3 regions of the Nonomuraea sp. NPDC049709 genome follow, and region 2 is predicted to be linked to each of the others. Evidence: riboswitches for the same ligand, from Rfam matches in the RefSeq annotation. Region 2 holds a riboswitch; each other region holds the start of a gene.
What was found. Region 2 has a riboswitch for cyclic di-AMP ahead of AB0J69_RS11285 (hypothetical protein). Riboswitches for the same ligand answer to the same signal wherever they lie in the genome.
Positions count from the first base shown of each region.

Region 1 (7,444 bases), on a different contig from region 2:
CTTCGTGCGCTCCACGATGACGCGCCAGGACTCGACCTCGAAGTGGCGCCTGCGCTCGCCCTCAACGGTGTCGCGCAGCAGCAGCTCGAAGGAGGCGTCGGCGGCCTCGAACGTGAAGCCCCTGGACTCCAGGTCCTTGACCCGCTCCACCAGCGTCTTGGTGTGCTCGGGGGTCAGCTCGTAACCCAGCTCGCGGCCCTTGAGCTCCACCGACGCGCGGCCCGCCATGTCGGAGACCAGCATGCGCATGTCATTGCCCACCCGGGCGGGGTCGATGTGCTGGTAGAGGTTGGGGTCGACCTTGATGGCGCTGGCGTGCAGGCCGGCCTTGTGGGCGAAGGCGGACATGCCGACGTAGGGGGCGTGGGAGTTGGGGGTGACGTTGGTGACCTCGGTGATCGCGTGGGCGATGCGGGTCATGTCGGCCAGCGCGTCCTGGGGCACGAGGTCGAAGCCGCGCTTGAGCTGCAGGTTCGCCACGACCGTGAAGAGGTTGGCGTTGCCCGAGCGCTCGCCGTAGCCGTTGGCGCAGCCCTGTACGTGCGTGGCGCCCGCCTTGACGGCGGCCAGCGTGTTGGCCACGGCGCAGCCCGTGTCGTCGTGGCAGTGGATGCCGACCCGGGCGCTGGTGCGTACGGCGTCGAGGACGATCTCGGCCAGCTCGTCGGGGAGCATGCCGCCGTTCGTGTCGCACAAGGCGATGACGTCGGCCCCGGCTTCCGCCGCGGTCCTGAGGACCTCCAGCGCGTAGGCTGGGTTGGACTTGTAACCGTCGAAGAAGTGCTCGGCGTCGAGGAAGACTCGCTGTCCCTCCGCACGAAGGTGGGAGACCGTGTCGCGGATCATCGCGAGGTTCTCCTGGAGAGTCGTGCGGAGGGCCAGCTCCACGTGCCGGTCGTGACTCTTGGCGACAAGGGTCACGACCGGCGCGCCGGATTCGCGCAACGCGGCTACCAATGGGTCGTCGGCTGCCTTGACACCTGCCCGGCGGGTCGCGCCGAACGCGGCTAGTTGCGCGTGCTTCAGATCGAGCTCTGTTCGAGCTCGTCTGAAGAACTCTGTGTCCTTGGGGTTGGCGCCCGGCCAGCCCCCTTCGATGAAGCCGACGCCCAGGCTGTCCAGGTGACGCGCGACGGCGAGCTTGTCGGCGACCGTGAGGTTGAGGCCCTCTTGTTGTGCGCCGTCACGCAGCGTCGTGTCGTATACGTGGAAGCGGTCGTCGGCCATGAGTCTCTCTTCTCTCTGGAAGAAGGTTTGTGGTGTCCGGGAAAACAAAAAGACCCCTCACGGACGTGAGAGGTCTGCGCGCTGGCGGTGTCCCTGTGTCAGCCAGCGCGCCTGCCGATAATGAGCAGACCGTAGAACATGGTGCCGCCCAGTCTGCCACATGAATTCACCATTCGGCACACCGGTCTCACGTCCTGGGACACCGCACGTCACACCTGGGCCTCAGACCTGGACCCCGTCGCCTCCCGTGATGGCCTGCTCGAGCGCCACCGGGTCGAACGCCTCGTTGCCCAGCAACTGCCCGTCGAGCAGCACGGTCGGCGTGCCCTCCAACCGGATCTTGGCCGTCTCCGCCACGTGCGCCTTCGCGTACGACTGCGACGTCACGCACGAGTCCACCGAGGCCCCGGCCTTCCTGGCGGCCCTGGCCAGCTCCTCGACGGTGAACCCGGAGGCCTCGCCGTGCGGCGCGGGCTGCATGGCGTACACCTCGTCCCTGAACGCCAGCCAGTTCGCCTCCGGGACGCAGCGGGCGGCCGCCGCGGCGCGGATGGAGTTGGAGCGCATGGGCTCGTCCTGGAAGATCGTCACGGTGTGGAAGACGACCTTCACCTTTCCCTCCCGCGCCAGCTTCTGGATCGTGCCGTCCACCTTGGCATGCATGTCCTTGCAAATGGGACAGTCGAAGTCCTCGAACACGTCCAGCACGGGAGCCTCGCTCGCCAGGTCGGCCAGGATCATCGAACCGTCCGCCTGCCGGGTCAGCGTCACCCCCTCGGACGACACACCGGTCCCCGAGAAGAACGACAGCGCCCCGAGCACGACGATCGCCACGAACGCCGCCGCCACCGCCATCAACCGCTTCATCATCAGCCCACTCTCACCTCGTCGATCGCGCAGACCCTATCCGAAGGGGAAACAATGGCCGCATGAAGGCATACCTCCTTGACCCTGCCGTAGCGAGATACGTGTTCGAGCACACCACTCCGCCCGACCCTCTGCTGGAGGAGCTGGAGAAGGAGACGGCCGAGATCGCGGGCGAGAACGCGGCCATGCAGATCTCCCCCGACCAGGGCCGATTCCTCACCATGATCACGCAGCTCATGGCGCCCCAGGTGGTCGTGGAGGTGGGCACGTTCACCGGATACTCGTCCGTGTGCATCGCCCGCGGGCTGTCCGGCGGCACCCTGCACTGCTTCGACATCAGCGAGCGGTGGACGTCCGTGGCCCGCCGCTACTGGCACGAGGCGGGGGTGGCCGACCGGGTGACGCTCACGATCGGGCCCGCCAAGGAGACGCTCGCCACCTTCGACCAGACGGTCGACCTGGCCTTCCTCGACGCCGACAAGGGCAACTACCCCGCCTACTACGAGCTGCTGATGGACCGGCTGCGGCCGGGCGGGCTGCTGCTGGCGGACAACACGCTGCGCCGGGGCTGGGTGGCCGACCCGGCGCACGAGGAGACCACGACGGTCGAGATACGGCAGTTCAACGACCTGGTGATCGCGGATCCCCGGGTGAGCGTGCTGATGCTGCCCGTGGCCGACGGGATGACGATGATCAGGAAGAACTAGCGCGGGCCCTCGGGGCGGGCCCGCCGCCCCGGGGGAACACGATCAGACGATCTTGTGGACCCAGTTGTGGGCGTCGGGGCGGGCGCCGTACTGGATGCCCACCAGCTCCTCGCGCACCCGCATCGTGACCGGGCCGGGCGTGCCGTCGGCGACGGTCCAGGAGCGGTCGGCGCCCTTCACCACGCCCACCGGCGTCACCACGGCGGCCGTGCCGCACGCGAACACCTCCGTGAGCTCGCCCGACTCGCACGCGGACTGCCACTCGTCCACCGAGATGAGGCGCTCCTCGGTCTCCAGGCCCAGGTCGCCGGCCAGCTCCAGGATGGAGTCCCTGGTGATGCCGGGCAGCAGCGTGCCGGTGAGCTCCGGGGTGACGAGCTTGTTGCCGAAGACGAAGAACAGGTTCATCCCGCCCATCTCCTCGACGTACTTGTGCTCGCCCGCGTCCAGCCACACCACCTGGTCGCAGCCGTTCTCCACCGCCTGCCGCTGCGCGACGAACGCCGCGGCGTAGTTGCCGCCGCACTTGGCGAAGCCGGTGCCGCCCGGGGCGGCCCGCGTGTACTCGGTGGACAGCCAGACGGAGACGGGCTTGATCCCGCCGGTGAAGTAGGAGGCCGCCGGCGAGGCGATGACCATGTACTTGTACGTCTTCGACGGGTAGTTGACCCCGAGCCCCGCCTGGGTGGCGATCATGAAGGGGCGCAGGTAGAGGCTGTGACCCTCGGTGGTGGGCACCCACTCCTTGTCGGTCTCGACGAGGAGTTCCAGCGAGTCGACGAACGTCTCCTCGGGCAGCTCGGGCATGGCCATGCGCAGGGCCGAGCGGTTGAAGCGGGAGGCGTTCGCGTACGGTCGGAACGTCACGATCGAGCCGCTGATCTGGCGGTAGGCCTTCAGGCCCTCGAACAGCTCCTGCGCGTAGTGGAAGACCGAGGTTGCCGGGTCGAGCGAGAGCGGCCCGTACGGCATGAGCCTGGCGTCGTGCCAGCCCTGCCCCTCGGTGTAGTCGATCGAGATCATGTGATCCGTGAAGGTCTGCCCGAAACCGGGGTTCGCCAGTACCTGCTCCCGCTCGGCCGCGGTGCGAGCGTGGTCGGATAGCTGCACGTCGAAGCTGAGCTTCTGAGCGATGGTCATGACGGAGGTCCTTCTCTCTGCGATCTACCGAAATCTACCGGAATCTGCCCACTGTCTGCGGATCTGCGAGCCGGTGGCGGTGAGCAGCCGTGGCCGGGAGGGCAGTCCGTACTTCCTATTGTCTCGCCATATGGGATGGCAAGCGGCCAATGGGGGTGATAAGCCCATTCCACGGCCGGAACGCGGACGCGAAAAAGCGCCTGGCGAGTCCTCTCGGACCGCCAGGCGCTTCTTCGGGGCTAGGCGGTCCTAGCCGGATACTCGCGCGGTGATGTCGTCGCCGATCTCGGTCGTGGTGCGGCCGGCCCAGCCGGCGAGGCGCTCCACGATGTCGTCGGCGACCGCCTGCTCGACCTTGGCCGCCTCGGCGTGCAGGCCCAGGTGGTCGAGGAGCATGGCGACGGACAGGATGGTCGCGGTGGGGTCGGCCTTGCCCTGGCCGGCGATGTCGGGCGCGCTGCCGTGGACCGGCTCGAACATGCTGGGCGTGGTCCGCTCAGGGTTGATGTTGCCGCTGGCGGCCAGGCCGATGCCGCCCGCGACGGCCGCGCCGAGGTCGGTGATGATGTCGCCGAACAGGTTGTCGGTGACGACCACGTCGAAGCGCTCCGGCTGGGTGACGAAGAACATCGAGGCCGCGTCGATGTGGCTGTAGTCGGTGGTGACCTCGGGGTATTCCTCGGCCACCCGGTTGACCGTGCGCTGCCACAGGTCACCGGCGTAGGTGAGGACGTTGGTCTTGTGGACGAGGGTCAGCTTTCTGCGCGGCCGCGACTTGGCCTTCTCGAACGCGTAACGCACCACGCGCTCGACACCGTGGGCGGTGTTGAGCGACTCCTGGGTGGCGATCTCGTGCGGCGTGCCGCGCCGCATGGTGCCACCGGTGCCCGCGTAGAGGCCCTCGGTGCCCTCGCGGACGACGATCATGTCGATGTCCTCGGCGGGCGTGTCGGCCAGCGGGGTCTCGACGCCGGGGAACAGCTTGACCGGCCGCAGGTTGACGTAGTGGTCGAACTCGAACCGGAGCCGCAGCAGCAGGTCGCGCTCGAGGATGCCCGGCGGCACGCTGGGGTCGCCGATGGCGCCGAGCAGGATCGCGTCGTAGCCGCGCAGCTCGTCGAGCACCGCGTCCGGCAGCGTCTCGCCGGTGCGGTGATAGCGTGCGGCGCCCAGGTCGTAGTGCGTGGGCTCGATCTTCGTGCCTACGGCCTCCAGGACCTTGAGTCCTTCGGTTACGACCTCGGTGCCGATGCCATCCCCGGGGATGACGGCCAAGCGGATGTTACGCGACTCCATGGGCGGTACCTTACCGGCTCGTCTCGTCTGACGAACACATCATCTCATTTTTCGGACGTCCAGTTTTGAGCCATTTGCGACCTTTTGACCGTTTCGTTAGAGTCCGTCGGGCCTAATCCACGCAGCCGCTGCGTGGAGCCGGGGACCCAACTTTCCCCCAGGGGCGAATCGGCACCGCCGTAGGGCCGTCTTCCAGGCCCGAGCCCGTCAGCTAACCCGGTCGGCCGCATGGAAGGACAGTGTTCTGTCTCGCATCGCCATTGCCCTGGCGGCCGGTGTCGCCGGGCTCATCCTGGCCACCCCAGCCGCCCAGGCCGCCACCGACGAGGCCCGGGCCACCACGGACAAAGACACCACCACCCTGACCGGCGCCGAGATCAAGCGCATCCAGGAGGCGCAGGCCCCCACGCCCGCCTGGAAGGTCGCCCTCGACTACGCCATGGACAAACGCGGCACCCCGTACGTATGGGGCGGGACCAGCAGGAGCGGGTACGACTGCTCCGGGCTCATGCTCAGGTCCTACGAAGCCGCGGGCATCGAACTGCCGCGCACCGCCCGCGAACAGTACGGGGCATTTTCCAGGAAAATCGCATGGAACGATCTAAAGCCAGGTGACCTGGTGTTCTTCAGCAACCTGGGTCACGTGGGAATGATCTCGAAGCCCGGCTACATGGTGCATGCGCCGCGCACGGGCGACGTCGTGAAGGAGGAGAAGCTCTCGACCTGGCGCAGACAGGCGTTCGTGGGAGCGGTCCGGCCGGATCCCAAGGGCGTGCGCCAGTGGACCGAGGTGCTGAAGCAGCGCCGGTCCTCCGCCCCGGCCACGCTCACCGCCACCCTCTGAGAAGCCGAGAGCGGCCCCGCGAGCCCGGGGCCGCTCTCTTTCAGGTCGCCTCAGGGGCTCTCTTCCAGGTCGTCAGGGCACGATCGGGGCGGCCAGGCGCTCCACGAAGCAGGGGTTCGGGTACTGCTCGGCGAGGTCCAGCGGCTCGCCGTGGAAATGACCGTGGATCTGGACCTCGACGGGGTCGAAGATCCGCGGGCACGGCACGTTCGGGCGGAACCGGATCTGGTCGAGGTCACCGCCGATCTCGCGCAGCCTGTCGCAGCCGGCGAACGGGTCGGGGTGGTTGCCGTCGTCCGGGTCGCAGGTCAGGACCCAGCGCTGGGCCACACCGCCGTGGTACTTGGTGATGGTCAGCTCGGCCGCCTGCGCGTGGGCGGGAGCGGCGAGCAGGGCCGCGGTGGCCAGCGCGGGGACGGCGACGGCGGCGGCGCGGCGGATCGCGGTCAGGGAAGCGTGCATGGGGGGACCTCCTCATGGAATGGATACGGAGCGCGACGTTATCAGCACTCTCCGTATCCATAACGGCAGGTCTCCGTACCCCCTGCCCCAGGCGTAGCGTGGCGGCGGATCGGCCACGACTTCACCAGGCGGGCATCGGACCCGGCGGTACCAAGGCCGTGGCGCTCAGGGCCCGCTTCATCGACAGGTGGGCCGGCGAGTTCCTTGACGCCCGCCCCGGGGCCACCGTGCTGCACCTGGGCTGCGGGCTCGACACCCGCGTCCACCGGATGGACCCGCCGCCGTCGGTCCGCTGGTACGACGTGGACTACCCGGAGGTCATCGAACTGCGCGGCAGGCTGTTCCCCGGGCGCGCAGGTTGCGCCACGATCGGGTCATCGGTCACCGATCTGGCGTGGCTGGAGCGGGTCCCCGGCGACGCTCCCGCGCTGGTGGTCGCCGAGGGCCTGCTCTACTACCTCGACCCGACCGGGGGCGCGGCGGCCTGTCGATCACGCACCGCATCTCGGCCTGGATCGTCGGCGCCCTGCCGGCGATGAGGCGGACGGCCGTGTGCTACCGGCTGGAGTTCTGAGGGGCGCCGCCGTTGTCGCGGCGGTCCAGCGCGGTCTGGACGGCCTCGGCCGCCTCGTCGTCGTGGTCTTCGGCACGGTTCCAGGCATACATCTCGTACATGGGACCCATCTCTTCTCGCGGGCGCGTTCCAGAATTTCCTGAAGGGGGAAGCCGGACTCCGGTCGCGAATCCGACCGGGCCTGATCTCGTGGTCCGGGTCACGGACCGGACGAAGGGACTTAGTGGCCGACGCCAACGCCGCTCTCCGCGGCGGGTCGTCGACCTGCCCTAACAGGCCCCGCCGCGGCAGGTAATGAGTACGAGAACCTGGCGCATTACTCGACAC
Region 1 covers NZ_JBFANM010000015.1:118,254-125,697, reverse strand. The annotation lists gene cimA (citramalate synthase) at 1-1,227, opposite strand, end outside; gene AB0J69_RS17270 (thioredoxin domain-containing protein) at 1,450-2,097, opposite strand; gene AB0J69_RS17265 (O-methyltransferase) at 2,157-2,801, shown strand; gene AB0J69_RS17260 (branched-chain amino acid aminotransferase) at 2,844-3,941, opposite strand; gene AB0J69_RS17255 (3-isopropylmalate dehydrogenase) at 4,191-5,237, opposite strand; cyclic di-AMP (ydaO/yuaA leader) riboswitch at 5,337-5,478, shown strand; gene AB0J69_RS17250 (C40 family peptidase) at 5,677-6,081, shown strand; gene AB0J69_RS17245 (SSI family serine proteinase inhibitor) at 6,154-6,543, opposite strand; gene AB0J69_RS17240 (class I SAM-dependent methyltransferase) at 6,558-7,082, shown strand.
Region 1: another riboswitch for cyclic di-AMP. It lies ahead of AB0J69_RS17250 (C40 family peptidase); the one in region 2 lies ahead of AB0J69_RS11285 (hypothetical protein).

Region 2 (7,444 bases):
CTGCGTGAGCGCACCCCGGACGTGAACGGGAGCGTCGCCTGCACGGTGGACGGCCTGCCGATCGCCTGCGACCTCGAAGGAAAGACCGGCGAGCAGGCGGCGGCGCTGTCGGCGGCGCTGGTCGCGATGAGCAGGCGGATGCTGAGCATGACCGGCCAGGGGGCGTTCGAGGAGACGCTCGTCTCCGGCTCGGCCGGATTCGTGGCCTTCTACGCCGCCGGCCCCGCCATCGTCCTCACGGTCCTGGCCGGACCCGGCGCGAACGTCGGGCTGCTGCGGCTGGAGGGCAGGAAGACGGCCGCCGGAGTGGCCGCCGTCGCAGCACGGAAACACTGATCCAGCCCCGCTGAGAAGGAGGAGGAAGCATGGCCGGCATGGACGTCTCTCTCAAGGAGATGATGCAGATCGACGGCTCGATCGGAGCCGCGATCGTCGATCACGGCAGCGGCATGGCGCTGGGCACGCTCGGCGGCTCCAAGGACCTGGACCTGCAGGTCGCCGCGGCGGGCAACACGGAGGTGGTCAAGGCCAAACTCCGCACGATGGACTCGCTGGGCCTCAAGGACGCCATCGAGGACATCCTGATCACGCTGAGCGGGCAGTACCACATCATCCGCCCGATCACCGGGCGCGGCGGCAAGGGGTTGTTCCTCTACCTGGCGCTCGACCGCGGGCGCGCCAACCTGGCGCTGGCCCGGCACCAGCTCAAGGGCATCGAGGGGAAGCTGGAGATCTGACCGCCCTCATGGTGGCCCGCTCCCCGGCGGGGGGCGGGCCACCGGCGAGCGTCAGGCGGAGGTCAGCTTGGTGATCTCGGTGACGAAGTCGGGCCAGAGCGCGCGCGGCAGGTCGTGCCCCATCCCCGGGTACGTCACCAGCCGCGCCCCCGGGATGGCCGCCGCCGTCGCGCGGCCGCCGGCCACCGGGACCAGCGGGTCGGCCTCCCCGTGCAGCACCAGCGCGGGCACCGCCACCGAGGCCAGCAGCTCCGTACGGTCCCCCGACCCCATGATGGCGGCCAGTTGCCGGGCCGTGCCGGCCGGGTCGAAGCAGCGGTCATAGGCCAGCCCGGCCATCGCGGCGATCCGCTCCCGGTCCAGCTCGTAGCCGGGCGAGCCGATGACGGACCAGGTCTGCACGGCCTGCGCCAGCACCGCCTCGCGGTCGGCGGCCGGCCGGCCCATCAGGACCGCGGACGCGGCCTCCGTGGGCGGGGCGACGGAGGGACCGGGCGTGGACATGATCGAGGTCAGGGTCAGCACCCGCGCCGGATGCCGGATGGCCAGCGTCTGGGCGATCATCCCGCCCATCGAGGCTCCCACCACGTGGGCGGCCGGCCAGCCGAGGGCGTCCATGAGGCCCGCGGTGTCGTCGGCCAGGTCGTCCAGCAGGTACGGCGAGGGCGTGCCCATCGCGGGCACCCCCAGGTCGTGGAAGTGCGTCGACAGGCCGACGTCGCGGTTGTCGAACCGTACGACGTGATGTCCCTGCTCCGCGAGCAGCTCGCAGAGCCCTTCGTCCCATTGGATGAGCTGGGCGCCGAGCCCCATGATGAGGAGCAGGGGACGTCCCGACGGTGAGCCGAAGCTCTCGTAGGCGATTTCGATGCCGTTTGCGGCTACGCGCGTGGTCACGACGACCAGAATGACATTCTGGTACGCCCGCGTAAAGTCAGTGCTCGGCGGGAACGGGGCCCGAGAGGAGCACGCCGCCCTGCGACGAGGACTCCTCCGCCTGCGGCGGGGTGGCCGGGTTACGGTCACGCTCGGCCCAGGCGCCGGTCGAGAACGCGACCGGGTAGTTCTTCTTGCCCACGCCGTCGCCCCACTTGGTGATGACGTAGTCGACCTCGATGTGGCCCTGGCCGCCGACGCCGTCCACTCCCAGGGTGTCGGAGTTGAACTCGCCGCCGGTCAGCTCGGCGAACGTCTTGGCGTCGAGGTCGAGCATGATGCCGCGGTTGGAGGGAGCGCCGGGGCCGCGGTCACCCACGAAGAAGGGCATCTTCTTGCCCTTGTAGACCACGTAACCCTCGGTCAGCAGCGGCCAGCTCGGGCTGGCGGCCAGCCCCTTCTGCATGGGCTTGCCGCTGGCGGGCAGGCCGGTGTCGCCGGCGCGGCCGGAGGAGTCGTCCCAGAAGTACGACGCCGTGGTGGAGCCCTTGAGCAGGACCTTCTCGTCTGTGTCGGTGTCGGCGTGGGCGGGAGTGCCGACGATGGTCAGCGCTGCGATGGCGGAGGTGGTGAGGAGGGTGAGGGAACGCAGGCCAAATCGAGCAGACATGAAAAAGTGAAACCCTTCGCGAGGGGACAGGGAGTTGCGCTCACAGGGGGAGCACGCGCAGCGGAGCTAGAGCACCTGACGTTGCTGCGCGGAGCGCAAAATACGAGCCTTGAGGAAGGGGACCGCTCAGTGGGCGGTCGGCACGGCGCTGTCTGGGGGTACGACGCGGTGGTGCATGGGGTAATGTTTCCTCTCCATCACGCCTACCGGGTTAGCTGACGGGTTCGGGCGTGGAGATGCCCTACCGGCACGCGGCCGGATTCACCCCAGTGAGGTGGTTCCCCGGTTCCCGATGGTTCGGGATTCGGCGCCAACCGGTGGTCCATCTTGGGTAAGGACTAGGTCACCGGCTGGTAATGGCGATTACTCTAACTACCGATTCGGACAAACGCAAACGAATCGTATGAAAGAGTCGAAGATCTACCTACGAAGGTAAAGAGAAAGGGGGCACGGCATGCCGTACCCCCTGAGAAATCCAGCCTCAGCCGCCGCTCTTGCGCCTGAACGATCTCTTACTCGTAGCCGGACCGTGCGCCCCGTGGATCTTCGATGGGTCGACGCCCCTGCCACCGGCGCCTGAGCCCGCGGCCTGGTCGCGCTTGCGCTCCAGCGCCTCGCGGAACTTGCGCTTCATCTCGTCCTCGGGAGTTTCGCTGACTTCCGGCTCCGGTGTATCCGCCATGAGGACCTCCATGGTGTTGGGGACAATCACAGCTTCGCATGGAGCCGCTTATGACGCGAAACCGGCCTCAACCTTGTGTTGCGGCACGGACGGCGTCTCCAGCCGCTTGTTCGGCATGGCCACCAGCGCCACCAGGGCGATCACCGCCCCCACCACCCCCAGCGACGGGATGACCACGGCCGCCGCGGAGGCGTGCGCGGCGGCCATCCCGTGCGCGGGCGCGCTCGCGGCGACCTCCGCGGTGTAGAGGGTGCCGCCGACGGCCAGCGCCACCGAGCCGCCGATCTGCCGGAAGAAGGTCAGGTTGGCCGAGGCCACGCCGAGGTGCCGCGGCTCGACCGACTGCTGCGCCGCCACCGTCAGCCCGGACAGCATCGGGCCCATCCCCAGCCCCAGCGGCAACATCCACAGTGCCAGCGCCAGGCCGCCGGTGGCCGGCGTCAGGCCGAGGCACAGCACCGCGCCCGTGACCAGCAGGAACGGCGAGGCGACCAGCCACGGCTTGTACACCCTGGTCCTGGACATCAGCGCGCCCATCAGCACGCTGCCCGCCACCATGGCCAGCATCATCGGGTAGATCCGCAGCCCCGACTCGGTGGCGCTGACACCCAGCGCCTCCTGGAAGTAGCGCGGCAGGAAGACGACCCCGGCGTACATGGAGAACGCCGTGCAGAACGAGGTCAGGTTCACCAGCGTGTACGTGCGGTTGCCGAACAGGCCCATGGGCATGATCGGGCTCGCCGCCCGCCGCTCGACGGCCACGAACGCCGCCAGCAGCACCAGCGCGAGCAGGATCGGCCCGACCACGGCGGCGTCCGTCCACGTGTGGCCGTCCAGGCCCTTCTCGGTCAGCCCCAGCAGCAGCGTGCTGATGGCCACGGTGAAGACGGCGATGCCCGCGTAGTCGGGGCGCCCGCCGCCCGTTCCGGGCCGCCTCGGCAGGCGCAGCGCGACGATGGCGATCAGCACGGCCCCGAGGGGCACGTTCACGTAGAAGGACCAGCGCCAGCTCGCGTGGTCGGTGAACAACCCGCCCAGGAACGGCCCCGCCAGGTACGTCAGCCCCATCACCCCGCCGATCGCACCCTGCGCCCGGGCGCCGTTCGACCCCGGAGGGAACATCTCCATCATCAACGCGATCGACAGCGGCAGCAGCGCGCCCGCGCCGAGCCCCTGCACCGCGCGGAACACGATGAGCTGCACCATGTCCTGGGCCACCCCGCACAGCGCCGAGCCCAGCACGAACACCACCATGCCGATGAGCAGCAGCGGCTTCCTGCCGTGCTGGTCGGACAGCCTGCCGTAGAGCGGCACGGTCACCGTGGAGGTCAGCAGATAGGCGGTCACCACCCAGGTGTAGAGGCCGCTGCCGCCCAGCTCCGCCGTGATGCGGGGCAGCGCCGTGCCCACGATCGTCTGGTCCAGCATCGCCAGGAACATCCCGCCGAGCACGGCGAGGAGCACGAGCCCATTGCCCTGCGCCTTAGTGTCAGTTTTCACATGTGAGAACTTACATGTAACTTCTGACATGTCAAGCCTTCGATATGCTGGCCCTCATGTCCCTACGGATCGCGCTGCTCGGGTTGCTCTCTGCCGTCGGCCCCGCCAGCGGCTACGACCTGGCCAAGAAGTTCGAGCACTCGCTCAACCACGTCTGGCAGGCCGGGCACACGCAGATCTACCCGGAGCTGGTGAAGATGGCGGCCGACGGGCTCGTGCAGGTCGAGTCGGAGGGCGCGCGGGGGCGCAAGATCTACGCGATCACCCCGGAGGGGGCGCGGGAGCTGGACGGGTGGATGGGCGGGCACACGCCGTCGGTGACACCCCGCAGCGAGGTCGCGCTCATGGCGTTCCTGCTGCCGCTGATGGAGCGGGATCAGGCGGTCGAGGTGATCGAGCGGATCAAGGCCCGCTACCAGGAGCGGCTGGCGGTGCTCGACTGCAAGCCGGCGGGCGACTTCGGCCGATACGCGCTCAACCTGGGCCTGGCCCAGGCCAGGACCGTCATCCAGTGGGCCGACGAGACCCTGGCCGACCTCAGGCGGCGCTGACCGGCCCAACGGTAAAGGGGACTGGCTCTGTTCCTGGTGTTGTGTTGGAGCGACCCAGGAAATAGATCCCGCGATGAGTCTCCTCGGTCGTGACCTGGCGATAGATCTGGGGGCCGCGAGCACGCGCATCTACGCCAAGCGCAAGGGCATCGTGCTCGACGAGCCCTCCGCCGTCATGTGCGACGGCCGCACCGGCAAGGTCATCGGATACGGCGCGGAAGCCGCCGCCCTGGGCGCCGGCGGCCGGACGTGCTGGCCGGTCAGCGGCGGGCTCCCGGCCGACGCCGAGCTCGCCCGGCGCATGATCCGGCATTTCCTGCGCAAGGTGCACTGGCACCCGTACGCCCGGCCGCGCCTGGTTCTGGCGCTGCCCGGTGACTCCACCCCGATCGACCGGGCGGCGCTGCGCGACGTGGCGTACGAGGCCGACGCCAGGACCGTGCGGCTGATCCCGCACGCGCTGGCGGCGGCGCTCGGCGCGGGCCTGTCGCTCACGGACTGCACCGGCCACATGGTGATCGACATCGGGCGGGACTCCGCCCGGATCGCGGTGCTGTCCGGCGAGTCCGTGGTGGCGGCCGGCTCCGTCCCGTACGGGGGGCGGGCCGTGAGCAGGGCCATCGCCCGCTACGTCGAACGCGAGCACGGGCTGCAGCTCGACGACGCCGAGGCCGAGTCGGCCAAGCGGCGCGCGGGCGACGGGGAGGCGGAGGTCGTGGTGCGGGCCCGCGACCCGGACACCGGCCGGGAGCGCGACCTGGCGCTGCCCGTACAGCAGATCTTCGAGGTCACCGCGCAGCCGGTCGAGTCCATCGCGCGGGCGGCGGAGGAGACCGTCGAGCGGTGCCCGGCCGAGCTGGCCGCCGACCTCGGGGCTCGCGGCGCGGTGCTGGTCGGCGGCGGGGCGCTGCTGCGCGGGCTGGGCCGGCGGCTGCGCGAGGCGCTGTGCATGCCGGTGCACCGGGCGGAGCGCCCGCTGGAGTGCGTGGCGCTCGGGCTGGGCAGGTGCGTGGACGAGCTGGGACTGATCGGGAGGCTCCGGGGCGGCCGTACATGACGGACGACCTCTTCCACACCGGGGTCTCACTCGCCGACAAGGCCATCAGGACCGTCGCCGTCTACCTGACCGTGGCGGCGCTGCTGCGGATCGGCGGCAAGCGCGGCATCGCGCAGCTCAACAACTTCGACTTCGTCGTCATGCTGCTGATGAGCAACGTCGTGCAGAACGCGATCATCGGACCCGACAACTCCCTGGCCGGCGGCCTGGCCGGGGTGGTGATCCTGATGGCGGTCAACGCGGTGGTGGTGCGGTTCGCCGCGGCGGTGCCCATGGTCGGCAGGCTCGTCGAGGGCAGCCCGGTCGTGCTGGCCCGCGACGGGCACTACCTGACCTCGGCGCTGCGGCGGCTCGGCGTGCGGCAGGCCGACCTGGACGTGACGATCCAGCTCAGAGGCGGTACGACCGTGGCCGACACGAGCCTGGTACGGCTGGAGCCGGGCGGCGCCGTCCTCGTCCGGCTGCGCCCCGAGGAGGAGACCGCCGAGCGCGGCGACGTCCAGGAGCTGCACACCCGGCTCGACCGCATCGAACGCAAGCTCGACGCGCTGTCCAGAACAGGAGGCAGTCCATGACCGTCCGCGGCATCGACCACGTCGGGGTGACCGTGCCCGACCTCGACGCGGCGACGAAGTTCTTCGCCCGCGCCTTCGGGGCCGAGGTGCTCTACGACACCCTTCCCCGGGAGCAGGGACCCAAGGGTGGATGGGCGACCGAGCGGCGGCTCGGCGTGCCCCAGGGAACCGTCGAGGTCGCGGTGCGCATGTTGCGCCTGCCGAACGGGCCCGGGATCGAGCTGTTCGAGTTCAGCGGGCCGCGGCAGGCCGACGCGGTGGTGCCGTGCGACCTGGGCTGGCAGCACGTCGCCCTGTACGTGGACGACCTGGAGGCCGCGCTGCGGCTGGTCACCGAGGCGGGCGGGACGGAGCTGTCGGAGCCGGTGCCGCTGCCGGGGCCGGAGGCGGGCGAGCGCAACCGGTTCGCCTACTGCCGGACACCCTGGGGCGGGACGGTGGAGCTGCTGACCTATCCGGACGCGCAGCCGTACGAGAAGGACACGGACCTGCGCCGATGGCGGCCCTAGGAGGGCGTGCTCCCAGGGCCGCCCCGGCTCATCGCTCGTCGACGATCTCGCCCTCCTGGCTGGTGATGTCCTTGACCAGCGCGAACGCCGGCTCGGTCTCCGGCATGGAGTGCGCGGCCGCGACAGCGGCCTCCAAGGTGGCCTTCGACTCCCAGCGCCAGGAGTCGGTCCACGTGCGGTCGTCGACCCTGACCATCCTGGTCTCGACGAGACCGGGCAGCTTGGCGCGGACCGCGGCGATGAGCGCGGCACGCCTGGCGAGGAGCAGCTCGGCGTCGGAGGGGTCG
Region 2 covers NZ_JBFANM010000009.1:120,983-128,426, reverse strand. The annotation lists gene AB0J69_RS11300 (roadblock/LC7 domain-containing protein) at 1-336, shown strand, start outside; gene AB0J69_RS11295 (hypothetical protein) at 366-737, shown strand; gene AB0J69_RS11290 (alpha/beta hydrolase) at 789-1,634, opposite strand; gene AB0J69_RS11285 (hypothetical protein) at 1,672-2,283, opposite strand; cyclic di-AMP (ydaO/yuaA leader) riboswitch at 2,469-2,603, opposite strand; gene AB0J69_RS11280 (DUF5302 domain-containing protein) at 2,765-2,965, opposite strand; gene AB0J69_RS11275 (MDR family MFS transporter) at 3,014-4,465, opposite strand; gene AB0J69_RS11270 (PadR family transcriptional regulator) at 4,522-5,016, shown strand; gene AB0J69_RS11265 (rod shape-determining protein) at 5,090-6,073, shown strand; gene AB0J69_RS11260 (YetF domain-containing protein) at 6,070-6,648, shown strand; gene AB0J69_RS11255 (VOC family protein) at 6,645-7,157, shown strand; gene AB0J69_RS11250 (hypothetical protein) at 7,186-7,444, opposite strand, start outside.

Region 3 (7,444 bases), on a different contig from region 2:
CCACCTGGTGGGCCTGCACGCGCAGCAGCGCGTCGAGGCCCTGGTGCGCGTAGAGCTGCAGCAGGCGGAACTGGCCGTCCAGGAAGTTCCCGCGGCCGGCGGAGGGGTGTTGCAGCAGGTACGCGCACACCACGACCGCGTGCCACCGGTACATCCCGGGATCGCCCTGCTCCTCGGCCAGGATCGCGTGGTAGTAGTCCGCGCACCCGCCGAGCGGTCCGGAGTCCGCACCGCAGTCGCACCGAGCCATGCCGGGCAATCTAGGACGCCCGCGACGGCCTTGTCGAAGGCATTTCCCGCGCCCATAAGCTGTGATCGATGCGCGCGCGACCGATCTCCCGTGAGGCCCTCGTCGAGGAGCTGGCCGAGCTGATCTCCGCCCGGCCACCGGGTGCGTGGGTGCGGGTGGCCGTGGACGGGGCGCCCGCGACACGCCCGGACGCGCTGGCCGACGAGCTGGTCGCGCCCCTCCGGCTGCGGGGGCGGCAGGTGGTGCGGGTGTCGGCGGGCGACTTCCTGCGGCCCGCCTCGCTGCGGCTGGAATACGGCAGGACCGACCCCGACGCCTTCTACGACGACTGGCTCGACGCCAAGGCGCTGCGCCGGGAGGTGCTGGACCCGCTGGAGCCGGGCGGGCCGGGGCGGGTGCTGCCGGCGCTGTGGGACAGCGGTATCGACCGGGCGTACCGGGTGCCGTACGCGGAGCTGCCGCCGGGCGGGGTGGTCGTCGTCGACGGGACGTTGCTGCTGGGGCGGGGGCTGGCGTTCGAGGTGAGCGTGCACCTGTGGTTGTCGCCGGGGGCGCTCGAACGCGGCACCCCGGAGGACGAGCGGTGGCGGTTGCCGGCCTACGAGCGCTACGAGCGGGAGGCGCGGCCCCAGGAGGCGGCCGACGTCGTGGTGCGGGCCGACCATCCCCGGCGACCGGCCGTGCTGGTCCGTGGCGGGTCTGGAACCTGACCCACCGGCGGCGCAGACTGAAGCGATGATCCCCAGCAACTGGTACAACATCGTTCCCGATCTGCCCGCCCCGCCTCCTCCGCCGCTGCACCCGGGCACGCGGCAGCCCATAGGCCCAGACGACCTGGCTCCGCTCTTCCCGATGGAGCTGATCGTGCAGGAGGTGAGCGGCGAGCGGTTCGTCCCGATCCCGCAGGAGGTGCTGGACGTCTACCGGCTCTGGCGGCCGACGCCGCTGATCCGGGCGCGCAGGCTGGAGAAGGCGCTCGGCACGCCGGCCCGGATCTACTACAAGTACGAGGGCGGCTCGCCCGCCGGCTCCCACAAGCCGAACACGGCCGTGCCCCAGGCGTACTACAACGCCCGGGAGGGCGTGCGGCTGCTGACCACCGAGACCGGCGCCGGGCAGTGGGGCTCGGCCCTGGCGTTCGCCTGTTCCCAGTTCGACGTGGAGTGCCAGGTCTGGATGGTCCGCGCCTCCTACGACCAGAAGCCGTACCGGCGCTCCCTCATGCAGGTGTACGGCGCCACCGTCCACGCCAGCCCCTCCCCCGTGACGGGCTCGGGCAGCAAGGTGCTGGCCGACGACCCCGACTCCCCGGGCAGCCTGGGCATCGCGATCAGCGAGGCCGTCGAGGTGGCGGCGGCGACGCCCGACGCCCGCTACGCGCTCGGCTCGGTGCTCAACCACGTCCTCATGCACCAGACCGTGATCGGCGAGGAGGCGCTGAAGCAGCTGCCCGAGCTGCCGGACCTGGTCATCGGCTGCACCGGCGGCGGCTCGAACTTCGCCGGCCTGGCCTTCCCGTTCCTGCGGGAGAAGCTGGCCGGGCGGATCGCCACGGTGTTCCGCGCGGTCGAGCCGGCGGCCTGCCCGTCGTTCACGCGGGGCGCGTACGCCTATGACTTCGGGGACACGGCCGGGTTCACGCCGCTGCTCAAGATGCACACGCTGGGGCACACGTTCGTACCGGACCCGATCCACGCGGGCGGCCTGCGCTATCACGGCATGTCGCCGCTCCTGTCGCACATGTACGAGCTGGGCATGTTCGAGGCGGTCACCCGCTCCCAGAGCGAGTGCTTCGAGGCCGGCGTCCGCTTCGCCAGGACCGAGGGCATCGTGCCGGCCCCCGAGCCCACGCACGCGCTGGCCGAGACCATCGCCGAGGCGCTGCGCTGCAAGGAGAGCGGCGAGGAGAAGGTCATCCTGACCGCCCTGTGCGGCCACGGTTTCTTCGACCTCGGCGCGTACGACCGCCATCTGGCCGGGCAGCTCGAGGACTACACGCTGCCGCAGGAGCGCATCGACCAGGCCCTCACCCAGCTGCCGGGATGAGCGAGCCGCGGGTGGCCGCCGGGGAGGGCGGCCACCCGCGGGTCATCGCGCCGTGGGACGCTTGCCGTGGTTCGCCTTCTTCTTCTTGCGTGCCTTGCCCTTGCGTGCGCGCCTGGCCATGCAGCTCGCCTCCGCTGATCGGTACGGCAGGAGTGACCAACGTCTCCTGCCCGCCCTGACCAGCGCAAGCATTCCGCGCTAACTAACATTCCCCAACAATTCCGTGTCATAATTTGGTGGAATCTGTTGGAAGGAGCGGGCGTGCTCGCACAGCAGCGGCAGCAGACGATCCTCGAGCGCGTGCGCAGCCACGGGGGCGTCCGGGTGGCCGATCTCGTACGCGAGCTCGGCGTCTCCGACATGACCATCCGCCGCGACCTCGAGGTGCTGGCCGAGCGCGGGCTGCTGGAGAAGGTGCACGGAGGCGCGACCGCGCTCGGCCCCGGCTCGACCGAGGAGCCCGGCTTCACCGCCAAGTCCGCCCGCCAGCAGCAGGAGAAGGACGCCATCGCGCGGCACGCGGCCACGCTCGTACGACCGGGCACGGCCGTGGCGCTGTCGGCGGGGACCACCACGTGGGCGCTGGCCCACCACCTGATCGGCGTGCCCGAGCTGACCGTGATCACCAACTCGATCCCGGTCGCCGAGGTCTTCCACCGCAACCCGCGCGCCGACCGCACCGTCGTGCTGACCGGCGGGGTGCGGACGCCGTCCGACGCGCTGGTGGGTCCGGTCGCCGTGGCGGCGATCCGCCGCCTGCACGTGGACACGCTCTTCCTCGGCGTGCACGGGATGAGCGTGCGGGCCGGGTTCACCACGCCCAACCTGCTCGAGTCCGAGACCGACAGGGAGCTGGTCGCGGCCGCGCACCGGCTGGTGGTCCCCGCCGACCACACCAAGTGGAACACGGTCGGCATCAGCACCATCGCCGAGCTGACCGAGGCCGACGTGGTCATCAGTGACGCGGGGCTGCCCGAGGACGCACGAACGGAGCTGGCCGAACGGGCCGGAGAACTCATCATCGCGGAGGGCTCGCTTTGAAGCGCACCATCACCCATCTGGCCGACGGCCGAGAGCTCATCTACTTCGACCGGCGTGACGACGCCGACAGGAGTGCGATCGACCGGCGGCCGCTGGAGCCCCGCCCCGTGGCCTCCGAGCTGCGTTACGACCCGCTGACCGAGGAGTGGATCGCGATCGCCGGGCACCGGCAGACGCGGACGTTCCTGCCGACCGGCGGCACGGCCGAGTGCCCGTTGTGCCCGTCGTCGGACACGCGGTCGTCGGAGATCCCCGCCTACGACTACGACGTGGTGGTGTTCGAGAACCGCTTCCCCTCTTTCTCCGGAAATTTCGGGACTTATGAGGAGGTGGGCGGCCTGAGCGAGGTCCGTCCGGGCGTGGGCCGGTGCGAGGTGGTGTGCTTCACCTCCGACCACTCGTCCTCCTTCTCCAAGCTCTCCGACGACCAGGTGGGGCTCGTCATGGAGGCGTGGGCCGACCGCACGGCCGAGCTGTCCACGATCGAGGGCGTCGAGCAGGTGTTCTGCTTCGAGAACCGGGGCGCGGAGATCGGCATCACGCTCGCCCACCCGCACGGCCAGATCTACGCCTACCCGTACGTCACGCCCAGGACCAGGCTGCAGCTCGGCGCGGCGGCCCGGTACAAGGGGCCGGGCAACCTGTTCGCCGACGTGCTGGCCGCCGAGCGGGAGGCGGGGACGCGGGTGGTGGCCGCCAACGAGCTGTGGACGGCCTTCGTGCCCGCCGCCGCGCGCTGGCCGTTCGAGGTGCACCTCTATCCGCACCGGCAGGTGCCCGACCTGGCCGCGCTCACGGAGGAGGAGCGGGCCGCGTTCGCGCCCCTCTACACCTCGGTCCTGCGGGCGCTGGACGGGCTGTTCGGGGTCGTGATGCCGTACGTGTCGGCCTGGCACCAGGCACCCGTACGGCAGGACCGGGAGCTGGGCTATCTGCACCTGGAGCTGTTCAGCATCCGCCGGGCGGCGAACAAGCTCAAATATCTGGCCGGCTCGGAGTCCGCGATGGGCGCCTTCGTCAACGACGTGCTGCCGGAGGAGGCGGCACGCATGCTTCGATCACAAGTAGATCACTAATAGATTTCTACTTAAGGTCGCATGACTCGTGATCTACCACTAATATCCCCATATGCACCGGCCGAAACAGCCGTGGCACGCCTAATCCCGAGCGCGTCGCCCGGGAGCCGGGGACCCATCGCACCTGGGGTGAATCCGCTTCGGCGGTAGGGATCAACTCCCCTGCCCGAACCCGTCAGCTAACCCGGCCGGCAGAGGGAGAGGAACACCTACGTGGCGGCTTCGTCCCCCGCGACTCTTGCCATCGGTCTCATCGCCGCCGCCGCCATCGCCGTCCTCCCGGCGACCGCGGCGTCGGCCGCCCCCAAACCCACGGAAGCCGAACTCCGTGCCCAGCTCAAACAGCTCAACACCAAGGTCGACAAGCTCATCGAGCAGTACAACCTCAAGCGCGTCGAGCTGGCCAAGGCCCAGCAGGCCGCCGAGACGGCCGAGGCCAAGCTGGCCACCGCCGAGCAGGCGCTGACCACGGCCGAGCAGCGGGTCGCCGAGATCGCCCGCCTGCGCTACCAGAACGCCGACCCCTCCGTGCCCACCTTGATGCTGCCCCAGAACGCCGGCAGCGCGGCCCTGCTCGAACAGCTCACCGCCGAACAACAGGCCGTCGTGCAGGGCGTCGCCAAGGCCCGCGACGACAAGCAGCAGGCCAGCGAGGAGGCCGCGGCGCTGGCGACCCGGATCAAGTCGGACACGGCCACGGTGGCCGAGCAGCGCGACGAGGCCGAGGACGTCATCGACGACATCAAGGACAAGCTCGAGGACCTCGTGCCATTCGGCACCGGCCGCAAGTCCGACGGCTCCTGGGCGCCCGAACTGCCCACGGGATCGGACAACATCACCTCGCGTACGCGGCTGATGAAGGCTCAGGTGGAGAAGAACTTCTCGCTGCCGTTCGAGGTGGGCTGCTTCCGCTCGGGCTCCAGCGGCGAGCACCCGCTCGGCCGGGCCTGCGACTTCATGATGAGCACGGGCGGCTCGATGCCCACCGCCGTCAACAACGCACTCGGCGACCGGATCGCGGCCTGGGCGATCAAGAACCAGGACAAGCTGGGCGTCAAGTACGTGATCTGGAAGCAGCGGATCAACCACGGATCGGGCTGGAGCTCGATGTCCGACCGGGGCAGCGTCACCGAGAACCACTTCGACCACGTGCACATCTCGATGAACTGACCCGCGGCAACCCGCGCCGGGCCCGGGGTCAGGGCAGGCGGGCGGCGAGGGACTGGGGGGCGATCCGGCGGTAGGCGTCCGTCACGATCTCCGCGATCTCCGCCCAGTCCACGTCCGGCACGTCCAGGTAGACCCCCAGCCACCCCCGATGCCCCACGTACGGTGGCCGGAAGAACCTCTCGGGGTCCTCCGCCACCATCTCCTCCTGCACCCCGGGAGGGGCCGCGCACCAGAACGCCAGCCGATCGTCATGATGGTGATCAGCGAACATCACGAACGTCTTCTTGCCCCTGACGAACCACGTCGGCTCCCCGTGCGAGAGCCGCTCGGTCGTCTCGGGCAGCGCCAGGCACAGGGCCCGCAGCCGCTCCAGGGCGTCCACGGCGGCGGCCTCAGTTCGTCAGCGTGAGCGGGTTGACCAGGTCGGCGTAGACGAGCAGGCCCGCCATGATCATCATCACGATCGCGATCGCGTACGTCAGCGGCAGCACCTTGGCGATGTCCACGTAACCCGGCTCCGGCCGCCGCATGATCCTGGCGAACGCCCGCTTGATGCCCTCCCACAGCCCGCCGGCGATGTGGCCGCCGTCGAGCGGCAGCAGCGGGATGAGGTTGAACATGCCGATCGCGAGGTTGAAGCCGGCCAGCAGGTTGATGAAGATGGCGATCTTCTTCTCGGTGGACAGCTGGTCGGAGGCCAGGATCTCGCCACCCATGCGGCCCGCGCCGACCACGCCCACGGGGCCCTCGGGGTCGCGCTCCTCGCCGGAGAAGGCCGCGTGCCAGACCCCGACCATCTTCTCCGGCAGGTTGAGCAGCGAGCCGGCCACCCTGGCCGTCAGCTCGCCCATGTAGCCGATGACCTGGCCCATGGTCTGCTGCTGCATGACCTCGGTGGGCAGCACGCCGAGGAAGCCGACGTTCCTGTCGATCTTCTGCGGGTCCTCCAGGTTGGGCCGGTCCTGGGCGATGAGCGTGACGTTGACCGTCATCGGCTTGCCGTCGCGGACGATGCCCAGCCGCACCGCGCCGGCGCCGTGGGAGCGGATCAGGCGGGTGGCGTCGTCCCAGGAGCCGATCTTCTGGCCGTTGAAGGCGACGATGTGGTCGCCGGGCTTCATGCCCGCCTGGACGGCGGGGGTGGGCTTGTCGGTGGGCTTGCACTCCGTACGCTGCTCCGAGATCGGGATCACGCACGTGTTGGTCTCGGGCGAGACGATCGGGGCCAGCGTGGGCAGGCCGATGCCGACCAGCAGGATGCTGAAGAAGACGAAGGCGAGCACGAAGTTCATCGCCGGGCCGCCGGACATGATGATGACCTTCTGCCACCACTTCTTCCGGTAGAAGACCTTCTCCTCGTCGCCCGGCCGCACCTCTTCCTGGGCGGCGTCGCGGGCGGACTCGATCAGGCCCTGCCACGGGCCCGTCGCGGTGCTCCTGAGCTTGCCGGGCTCGTCACCGGGACGCGGCGGCAGCATGCCGATCATGCGGATGTAGCCGCCGAACGGGATCCACTTGATGCCGTATTCGGTCTCGCCCTTGCGTCGTGACCACGCCGTCGAGCCGAAGCCCACCATGTACTGGGTCACCTTGACCCCGAACAGCTTGGCCGGGAGCAGGTGGCCGAGCTCGTGCAGCGCGATGGAGACCATCAACCCGAGCAGGAAGAGGACGATCCCCACGACGTAGAGCCAGTTCATCTAGGCGCGCTCCAGGCAGACGACAGGGCGGACCGGAGGACAGACGAAAGGTCCGACAGCCCCAGAGTAGTCGAACTCGACACACCGCACGGCTTACCGCTTTTGAAGAGCATTGACAGCCCGCGATCGGCCGATCACGCTAAGAGACGACGGAGGGGGAC
Region 3 covers NZ_JBFANM010000044.1:88,714-96,157, reverse strand. The annotation lists gene AB0J69_RS37060 (DUF5946 family protein) at 1-250, opposite strand, end outside; gene AB0J69_RS37055 (uridine kinase) at 319-960, shown strand; gene AB0J69_RS37050 (TrpB-like pyridoxal phosphate-dependent enzyme) at 986-2,296, shown strand; gene AB0J69_RS37045 (DeoR/GlpR family DNA-binding transcription regulator) at 2,558-3,337, shown strand; gene galT (galactose-1-phosphate uridylyltransferase) at 3,334-4,413, shown strand; cyclic di-AMP (ydaO/yuaA leader) riboswitch at 4,482-4,621, shown strand; gene AB0J69_RS37035 (hypothetical protein) at 4,627-5,583, shown strand; gene AB0J69_RS37030 (MmcQ/YjbR family DNA-binding protein) at 5,612-5,965, opposite strand; gene AB0J69_RS37025 (site-2 protease family protein) at 5,976-7,283, opposite strand.
Region 3: another riboswitch for cyclic di-AMP. It lies ahead of AB0J69_RS37035 (hypothetical protein); the one in region 2 lies ahead of AB0J69_RS11285 (hypothetical protein).